3 regions of the Oerskovia sp. USHLN155 genome follow, and region 2 is predicted to be linked to each of the others. Evidence: predicted binding sites of a transcription regulator. Region 2 holds the regulator's gene; each other region holds the start of a gene.
The links. The regulator LexA, encoded in region 2, represses DNA repair genes until DNA is damaged. The targets are predictions, from matches to a motif close to TCGAACANNTGTTCGA.
Positions count from the first base shown of each region.

Region 1: a site for LexA is predicted at 1,954-1,969, ahead of ruvA (Holliday junction branch migration protein RuvA). Genes of this name have one in related genera too.
Region 3: a site for LexA is predicted at 1,815-1,830, ahead of uvrA (excinuclease ABC subunit UvrA). Genes of this name have one in related genera too.

Region 1 covers NZ_JBBCXG010000006.1:58,374-61,644, reverse strand. Annotated here, with positions in the region: gene yajC (preprotein translocase subunit YajC) at 1-23, opposite strand, end outside; gene ruvB (Holliday junction branch migration DNA helicase RuvB) at 140-1,213, opposite strand; gene ruvA (Holliday junction branch migration protein RuvA) at 1,266-1,907, opposite strand; gene ruvC (crossover junction endodeoxyribonuclease RuvC) at 2,042-2,605, opposite strand; gene WFH32_RS09880 (YebC/PmpR family DNA-binding transcriptional regulator) at 2,692-3,271, opposite strand, start outside.
Region 2 covers NZ_JBBCXG010000001.1:554,192-557,462, reverse strand. Annotated here, with positions in the region: gene nrdR (transcriptional regulator NrdR) at 1-283, opposite strand, end outside; gene WFH32_RS02455 (LysM peptidoglycan-binding domain-containing protein) at 708-1,085, opposite strand; gene lexA (transcriptional repressor LexA) at 1,399-2,148, shown strand; gene WFH32_RS02445 (L-lactate dehydrogenase) at 2,268-3,221, opposite strand.
Region 3 covers NZ_JBBCXG010000006.1:258,296-261,566, reverse strand. Annotated here, with positions in the region: gene WFH32_RS10795 (TerC family protein) at 1-391, shown strand, start outside; gene WFH32_RS10790 (YciI family protein) at 514-813, opposite strand; gene WFH32_RS10785 (MBL fold metallo-hydrolase) at 927-1,613, opposite strand; gene uvrA (excinuclease ABC subunit UvrA) at 1,860-3,271, shown strand, end outside.

The DNA.
Region 1 (3,271 bases), on a different contig from region 2:
ATGAGAATGAGGCTGAAGTCCATGACGGGGTAACCGGTTCCTGTTCTGTGCTGGGATCTGCGCGGCAGTCTAGGCGCACGCGTACGGATCACCAACGAACCGTCCGGCCGTGGAGTTCCGCCGCTCAGATTCCCTCAGTCTAGGCCCCCGTGTCGAACAGGGTTCCGCCCGACCGCGCGGAGCCCGTCCGCTGCGCGAGCCCGGCGCCGGGTCCCCGGGGCGTCAGGGGGTCGGGAGGGGTGAGCCCGAGGTGGGCCCAGGCCGCGGGGGTGGCCACGCGGCCGCGCGGGGTGCGCCCGATCAGGCCCTCGCGCACGAGGAAGGGCTCGGCGACGGTCTCCACCGTCTCGGACTCCTCGCCCACGGTCACGGCGAGGGTGCTCAGGCCCACTGGCCCTCCCCCGAACCGGGTGCACAGGGCCCCCAGGACGGCACGGTCGAGGCGGTCGAGGCCCAGCTCGTCGACCTCGTAGACCTCCAGGGCGGCGCGTGCGGCCCGCAGGTCCATGGTGCCGTCGCCGCGTACCTGCGCCCAGTCCCGCACGCGGCGCAGGAGGCGGTTCGCGATGCGGGGCGTGCCGCGCGACCGGCCGGAGATCTCGTGGGCGGCGGCGTGCTTGATCTCGACGCCGAGCAGCCCGGCCGAGCGGATGATGACGCGTTCGAGCTCTTCGGCGGAGTAGAAGTCGAGGTGGCCGGTGAACCCGAAGCGGTCGCGCAGCGGGGCGGGCAGGAGCCCGGCGCGCGTGGTGGCGCCCACGACGGTGAACGGCGGCAGGGACAGCGGGATGGCGCTCGCGCCGGCCCCCTTGCCGACGACGACGTCGACCCGGAAGTCCTCCATCGCGACGTACAGCAGCTCCTCGGCGGGGCGCGCGAGGCGGTGGATCTCGTCGATGAACAGGACCTCGCCCTCCTCGAGGGAGGACAGGACCGCGGCGAGGTCGCCCGCGTGCTGGATCGCGGGGCCCGACGTGACGCGCAGCGACGTGCCGAGCTCGGCCGCGATGATCATCGCGAGGGTCGTCTTGCCGAGCCCGGGCGGGCCCGAGAGCAGGACGTGGTCGGGGGTGGCGCCGCGCGCGACGGCGGCCTGCAGGACGAGGGAGAGCTGGTCGCGCACGACGAGCTGCCCGACGAACTCCTCGAGGCGGCGCGGTCGCAGGGCGGCCTCGGCGGCGCGCTCGAGGTCGTCCGCGGTCGAGGTCACGATGCGCTCGGACGTGAACGGCTCGTGCCCGTCCTCGTACCCGACGCGGTCGAAGTCAGCCACGGGGGCCGCCCAGGACGCGCAGCGCGGCGCGCAGGGCACCGGCGATCTCGTCGGGGGCGACGGCGTTGGCCCCGGCCTGGGTCAGGACCGTGGCGAGGGCGTCCTCGGCGGCCTTGGGGTTCCATCCGAGGCCGACGAGCGCCTGGACGACCTGGTCGCGCTGGTCGTCGACCACGGGGGCGTCCGGGCCGCCCGGGGTCTGGTCAGGGTCCGCGCCCGTGGGGGCCCCGAGCTTGTCGCCGAGCTCGAGCGCGATGCGCTGGGCGCCCTTGCGCCCGATGCCGGGCACGCGCATGAGCGCGGCGATGTCCTCGCCCGCCACGGCGCGGCGCAGCCCGTCGGGCGTGTGGACCGCGAGCATGGCCAGGGCCAGGCGCGGGCCGACGCCGCTGACGGTCTGCACGGCCTCGAACACGGCGCGCTCGTCGTCGTCGGCGAACCCGAACAGCGTGAAGGAGTCCTCGCGCACGACCATGCTCGTGGCCAGGCGGGCGGGTTCGCCCACGCGCAGCGCGGACAGGGTCGCGGGGGTCGCGTGGACGAGGTAGCCCACGGCTCCCCCGGCGCCTCCCACGTCGATGACGGCGCGGTCCAGGCGGACGTCCGCGACCGTGCCCGACAGCGAAGCGATCACTGTGCCTCCATGCTTCCTCGCGGGCCCCGGCCGCGTGCGACCGGCCCCGAACACCTGTACGAACCGTGGGTCACTCTAGCAACGGGCGGCGGTGGTCCCGGGTGAGCCTCGCCGTCGGGCACGGGCGGTGGGGGTCAGCGGCGGGGGCCGCGCGAGGCCTGCTCGGCCGCGGCCCACGCGCGTTGGGCGGGGGTGAGCTGGTGCCGGTCGCCGCCCTGCAGGGCGCCTGCGGGGCGCCACAGGTGGCAGATCGCGAGGGCCAGGGCGTCGGCGGCGTCGGCGGGCTTGGGCAGCTCCGCGAGCTCGAGGATGCGCGCGACCATGCGCTGGACCTGGATCTTGTCGGCGCGCCCGGTGCCGGTCACGGCGGCCTTGACCTCGCTCGGGGTGTGCATCGCGACGGGCACCCCGCGGCGGGCGGCGGCGACCATCGCGAGGCCGGCGACCTGGGCGGTGCCCATGACGGTGCTGACGTTGTGCTGGGCGAAGACGCGTTCGACGGCCACGACGTCGGGGACGTGCTCGTCCATCCACGCGTCGAGGCGTTGGGAGATGGTGAGCAGGCGCAGGTCGACCGACTGGTCGGGCGGGCTCTGCAGGACCCCGACCGCGACCATGCGGGCGCGCCGGCCGGGCAGCGAGTCGACGACGCCGACCCCGCAGCGGGTCAGTCCTGGGTCCACTCCGAGCACGCGCACGCGCTCACCTTCTCACGGGCCGCCCACGGCGAAGGGCTCCCACGCGTGCGTGCGCGTGGGAGCCCTTCGTCACACCAGGGGGTGGGTCAGTCGTCGTTCTCGAGCTCGGCCATGACCTCGTCGCTCGCGGTGAAGTTCGCGTAGACGTTCTGCACGTCGTCGCTGTCCTCGAGGGCGTCGATGAGGCGCAGGATCTTGCGGGCGCCCTCGGCGTCGACCTCGACCTCCATGGACGGGTGGAAGACGACGTCGGCGGAGTCGTACTCGATGCCGGCGTCCTGCAGCGCGGTGCGGACCGCGACGAGGTCGGTGGCCTCGGTGAGGATCTCGAACGTGTCGCCCTCGTCGGTGACCTCCTCGCCGCCCGCCTCGAGGACGGCCTCCATGACGTCGTCCTCGGTGGTGCCCTCCTTGGGGACCACGATGACGCCCTTGCGGGAGAACAGGTAGGAGACCGAGCCGGGGTCGGCGAGCTGGCCGCCGTTGCGCGTGAACGCGATGCGGACCTCGGCGGCGGCACGGTTCTTGTTGTCGGTGAGGCACTCGACGAGGACGGCGATGCCGCCCGTGCCGTAGCCCTCGTACATGATCGTCTGGTAGTCGGCGCCGCCGGCTTCCTGGCCCGAGCCGCGCTTGAGGGCGCGGTCGATGTTGTCGTTGGGGACC
Region 2 (3,271 bases):
CGGCCCGGAGCGACTCCTCGACCTTCTGCGCCAGCACGGCGAGGTCGTCCTCGTTCACAGGGCGCCCTTGGCACGCCTTGCGCACGCCCGTGACGATCTTCTCCCTGCTGAAGGGCTCGGTCACGCCCGAGCGCTTGACGACCGACAGGCTCGCCGTCTCGATCGTGGTGAAGCGGCGGTTGCACGCCGGGCACTGCCTGCGCCGACGGATGGACGCACCGTCGTCGGAGGTCCGTGAGTCGACGACCCGTGAGTCCGCGTGCCGGCAGAACGGACAGTGCATGAGGCGCTACTCCTGTGGGTCTGCACGAGAGGTCCGGGGCGGGCGCCGCGGACGGTGCGTCCCGAACCTATGTCTCGACCTCGACAGGACGCAAGGCGCCCCGCCACGCGGGACGGTCACGACTTGTCGTGGCACATGAGAACGGAGGTGGCCGATGACCGGCCACCTCCGTCGGGACGCCCCCGTCCCCATCTCACGTCCGCGACTCGCCTCGCGAACGTCGACGCAACTGCGGAGACGCGCGTGGCGCGCCTCCCCTCACCGACCGACCCCCCAGCCGGGTTGGTGAGGCAGTACTAACTTAGGGGAACCTAATGCGATCGCGCAAGCCCTGTCGTCGAGAGGGCGCACCCCGCCGAGCGACGCGCCGGTTCCCGACGAGCCGGAACGGCCCGCAGCCACGGCAGCGCCACCCCGCCGCGGGTCAACGCCCGAAGTCCGGGTCGACCGGGAGCAGGAGCTGCTGACCGACCTGCAGCCCGGTCGAGGACAGGTTGTTGAGCTCGGCGAGGTCCGCCATGACGTCACGGACGTCCCGGCCCCCCGAGGCCAGCGCGGACGCGTGCTGCCACAGGGTCTCGCCGGCTGCGACGACATGGACCCGCACCTCGACCGGCTCGCCAGGCCCGGACGCGACCGCGCGAGCGCCCCACAGGGTCACGAGCGCGACCACCGTTGCGACGAGCAGCACGAGGACCACGCGGCCCCGGGTCGTCAGCCTCAACGGCGCCTCGACCTGCGTGCCGCCGCGTCGCTCGACGCGCCAACCCTCGGAGGCGCCCATCGCACTGATCGCACTCATTCCCACTCCTTCGCCCGTGGTGCCCGAACCGCCTTCCCCGGTCGGTTCGAACACCTGTACGTCGAACATCTGTACGATTTCTATCACCGTCGGCTGCGGATGTCGAGACATGCTCGAACATGTGTTTGATTCGTGTCGTCGTGTGACCTACGCTGTTCGAGTACTGGTCGTCCGATATGTCGGACGCTCGTCGCGCGGGTCCTCCCGCGCACGGGCTGCCGAGAGCCCGGTCGGCCACGCGCAGGAGCCGGTGCCGCTCGCGGTGCCGCTCGCAGGACAGGGACCGAGACGGCCGAGCAGGGCGGAGACGACGATGGCGGGACGGGTGGCCGACACCACGGGCAGGCTCGCGAAGGTGCACGAGCTGCCCGACGGCACGACGGGCGGCGACGGCCTCACAGCACGCCAGCGCCTCGTGCTCGAGACGATCCGGGCGTCGGTCGACCAGCGGGGCTACCCACCGAGCATGCGCGAGATCGGCGAGGCCGTGGGCCTGACGAGCCCGTCGAGCGTCAAGCACCAGCTCACGACGCTCGAGCGCAAGGGCTACCTGCGCCGCGACCCCAACCGACCGCGTGCGATCGAGGTCGTCCAGCACGACGACGCGCGAGCCATCGCCGCCCTCCCCGGCAGCGCCTTCCCGCGCGTCGAGGGCATCGACGCGTCCGAGGACTCGCCCGAGCGTCCCACGCCGTCGTACGTCCCCGTCGTGGGACGCATCGCGGCCGGTGGACCCATCCTGGCCGAGCAGGTCGTCGAGGACGTGTTCCCGCTCCCCCGCCAGCTCGTGGGTGACGGCGAGCTCTTCCTGCTCCGCGTGGCCGGCGACTCGATGATCGACGCCGCGATCTGCGACGGGGACTGGGTCGTGGTCCGCCGCCAGCCCGTCGCCGAGAACGGGGAGATCGTCGCGGCGATGATCGACGGCGAGGCGACCGTCAAGACGTTCAAGCGCATCGACAAGCACGTGTGGCTCATGCCGCACAACGCGGCGTACCGGCCCATCTCGGGGGACGACGCCCAGATTCTCGGCCGGGTCGTCTCGGTCCTGCGGAGCCTGTGACCACTCCGGCACGGCGACCGCGGCACGGTCACCGGCGGCAGACATGACGAAGGGGACGGCCCACGTGGGTCGTCCCCTTCGTCGTCTCCGGTGCCCTGCGCAGGGCACCGGAGGGGCGGCTACAGCCCGAAGCTCTTCGCCACGGCCCGCACCGACTCCGCGGACGCCCGCAGACCTGCCAGCTCGTGGTCGGACAGCGGGACCTCGATCCGTTCGCCGCACCCGCGTCGCTCGAGCAGCGACGGGACGGAGAGGCAGACGTCGCTGATCCCGTGGAAGTCCTCGAGGAGCGAGGACACGGGCAGGACCCGGTGCTCGTCGTCGAGGACGGCCTCGATGATGCGGGTCGCGGCCAGCGCGACCGCGTAGTTCGTCGCACCCTTGCCCTCGATGATGCGGTAGGCCGACTGCACGACCTCGTGCGCGATGTCCTCGCGCACCTCGGCCGTGAGCGGGCCACGCCCCTTGAGGCCCTGCCACTCGAGCAGCGGCACCCCGCTGATCGTCGCCGAGCTCCACAGGGGGATCTCGCTGTCCCCGTGCTCCCCCGCGATGTACGCGTGCACGTTCTGCACCGCGACGCCACAGTGCTGCGCGACGAGGAAGCGCAGCCGGGACGAGTCCAGGACCGTGCCGCTCCCGAAGAGCTGGTTCGGGGGCAGGCCCGAGTACTTGAGGGCCGCGTAGGTGACCACGTCGACCGGGTTGGTCACCATGATGTAGACGGCGTTGGGCGCAACCTCGACGAGCCCGGGCAGGATCTTGCGCACCAGCGAGATCGTCGCCTCGGCGAGGTCCAGGCGCGTCTGTCCGGGCTTCTGCTTGGCCCCGGCGGTGAAGACCACGACGTCGGCGTCGGCGCACACCGCGACGTCGTCGGAGCCCTCGACCTTGGCCATGGGCATGAACTGGATGCCGTGCTGAAGGTCGAGGACCTCGGCCTCGACCTTGGTCCTGTTGATGTCGAGCAGGCTCACGGTGTGAGCGGCTCCACGCATGAGCGCCGCGTAGGCGAGGGTCGATCCGACGGAACCTGCGCCGACGATCGCGAGCTTGGTGGTACGGGCGGGCACTGTGCCTCCTGGACGTTGAGCGCCGGGCGTCGGTCGCTGCACGAGCGTCA
Region 3 (3,271 bases), on a different contig from region 2:
GCTGTTCGCGTTCGACTCGATCCCGGCGATCTTCGGGCTCACGCACGACCCGTTCATCGTGTTCACGACGAACGTCTTCGCCCTCATGGGGCTGCGTCAGCTCTACTTCCTGCTGGGCGGCCTGCTCGAGCGGCTCGTGTACCTGCCGATCGGCCTCGCCGTGATCCTGGGGTTCATCGGGATCAAGCTGATCCTCGAGGCCCTGCACGAGAACACGTTGCCGTTCATCAACGGCGGACAGCACATCGAGGCCGTCCCGACGGTGCCGATCTGGCTCTCGCTCGTGGTCATCCTGGGTGCGCTCGGGGTCACGACCGTGGCGAGCCTGCTGCGGACGCGTGGTCAGCAGCAGGACGAGTCCCTGCCCGACGACGTCGACGCGGCCTCGTAGGCCCGTCGTGGCGGGCACTGCTCGCCCAGTGACGCGAACGGCCCGTCTCCCTCCGGGGAGACGGGCCGTCGTACGTTCGCGGACGGTGGTGGCGGTCGCCCTCTCGGGGCTCCGGCGAGAGGTCAGGCGCGGTCGGCCCAGGGCCCGATCACAGGTGCCCACGGTCGGACCGTCCGACGCGTGATGACGTTCTCCCGGGCGAACGGGTCGGCGTCGAACGCGCGCGCGACCGCCGCCTCGTCCGGGGCGTCGACGAGCAGGAGGGCGCCGGCCGGGTTCGCCGCGTCCTGGGCGAGGGGCCCGGAGGCGAGCAGCGTGCCCTCGTCGAGCAGGCCGCGCAGGAAGGCGCGGTGCTCGGGGCGGAACTCGTCCAGGACGGCGGGCTTGTCGGCGTAGGTGTAGGTCACGGCGAAGATCGGCATGGCGACATTGAAGCACCATCGCGCGCGGGGCCGGTCGACGGGGTCGTACCTGGTACGGACGCGGCGCTCACCGGCCCTGACGAGGTCTGCGGAGGCAGCGCGGACGACGAGGGCTACCAGCCGCGCTCGCGCCACTCGTCGAGGTGGGGTCGTTCTGCCCCGAGCGTCGTGTCGGCGCCGTGGCCCGGGTACACCCACGTGGCGTCGTCGTACCTGTCGAAGAGCCTGCTCGTGACGTCCGCGTAGAGCAGGGCGAAGCGCTCCGGGTCGTTCGACGTGCTCCCCACGCCGCCCGGGAACAGCGAGTCCCCCGTGAACAGGTGCGCGCGGCCGGGCACCGCGCCCGGGGCGCTCGCGTGCTCGGGCTCTCGGTAGACGAGCGTGACCGACCCGGGGGTGTGACCGCGCAGGGCGACCACCTCGAGCGTGAGGTGGCCGAGGACGATCGTGTCGCCGTCGTGCAGGGGGCGCGAGACGGTGGCGCCGGTCGCCTCGGTGACGGCCTCCGCGTCGGGGGCCCCGGCCGCGAGCTGCGCGCCGGACGCGGCGGCGATCGAGGCGAGCGCCCCGACGTGGTCGAGGTGCCGGTGCGTCGTGACGACGAGGTCGAGGCGGGCGGTCGGGGAGCCCTCTCGGACGAGCTCCAGGAGCCGGTCGGGCTCGGCCGCCGCGTCGACGAGGAGCTGTGCGCCGCTCCTGCGGCACGTCAGGAGGTAGGCGTTGTTCTCGGACGGTCCGACGGCGAGCTTGCGGACCTCGACCTCGTCCAGGACCCGCAGGTCGCTCGGGCCTGCGACCATGACGTCTCCGGTGTATCCCACGCGGATCTCCTCGCTGCGCTGGTTGTCGTCCTCGTGGACGACCGGCCGCCGGTGTGACGAGCCTCTCGTGCCGAGTCTGGCACGCCACGGGAGGGGGTGACGCCGCTGCTCACGGGGACGCCGGGCGTACGCCCGTGGTCATCGGCGGGGTCCTCGGGGCGGTTGCCGGACGACCGGTGGTCGAACAGGTGTGCGAATGTCAGGGGCGAGGCATACGATGCTTCGGTGAGCAACCGCCTTGTCATCGCTGGTGCCCGTGAGCACAACCTTCGCAACGTCGACCTCGACCTGCCGAGGGACCAGCTCATCGTCTTCACAGGCCTCTCCGGGTCCGGAAAGTCCTCCCTCGCGTTCGACACGATCTTCGCCGAGGGGCAGCGCCGCTACGTCGAGTCGCTGTCCGCGTACGCCCGCCAGTTCCTCGGGCAGATGGACAAGCCGGACGTCGACTTCATCGAGGGGCTGTCGCCCGCGGTGTCGATCGACCAGAAGTCGACCAACCGCAACCCGCGGTCGACCGTGGGCACCATCACCGAGGTCTACGACTACCTGCGCCTGCTGTTCGCGCGCGCCGGGACCCAGCACTGCCCGGTCTGTGGCGAGAAGGTCCAGGCGCAGACGCCGCAGCAGATCGTGGACCGCCTCCTCGAGCTGCCCGAGGGGACCCGCTACCAGGTCCTCGCTCCCGTGGTGCGCGGTCGCAAGGGGGAGTACGGCGAGCTCTTCAAGGAGCTGCAGTCCAAGGGGTTCGCGCGCGCCCGCGTCGACGGTGAGGTCGTCCAGCTCACGGATCCTCCCGCGCTCGAGAAGAAGCTCAAGCACGACATCGAGGTCGTGATCGACCGCCTCGTCTCGCGCGAGGGCGTCCAGCGCCGGCTCACGGACTCGGTCGAGACCGCGCTCGGGCTCGCCGGTGGGCTCGTGGTCGTCGAGCTCGTCGACGCGGACGCGGACGACCCGCAGCGCGAACGACGCTTCTCGGAGAAGCGTGCGTGCCCCAACGACCACGAGCTCACGCTCGACGAGATCGAGCCCCGCACCTTCTCGTTCAACGCGCCCTACGGCGCGTGCCCCGAGTGCACGGGCATCGGCTTCCGTCTCGAGGTGGACCCGGACCTCGTCGTCCCGGACGACGAGAAGTCCCTCGCCGAGGGCGCGGTCGCGCCCTGGGCGCAGATCTCCTCGGAGTACTTCACCCGTGTCCTGACGGCCCTGGCCTCGGATCTGGGCTTCTCCATGGACGTGCCGTGGCGCGCGCTGCCTCAGCGCGCCCAGCAGGCCGTGCTGTACGGGCAGAACCACGAGGTGCACGTCCGGTACAAGAACCGTTGGGGGCGCGAGCGCCAGTACTCGACCGGATTCGAGGGAGTCGTGACGTTCCTGGAGCGTCGCCACGGCGAGACCGAGTCGGAGTGGTCCAAGGAGAAGTACGAGGCGTACATGCGCGAGACGCCGTGCCCGGTGTGCCAGGGCACGCGCCTCAAGCCCGAGGTCCTCGCCGTCAAGGTCGGCGACAAGTCGATCGCCGAGGTCTGCCGGCTCCCGCTGCGCGAGGCCGCGGCCTTCCTCGGCTCGCTCGAGCTGGGCACGCGCCAGAAGGCCATCGCGACCGAGGTCCTCAAGGAGATCGACGCGCG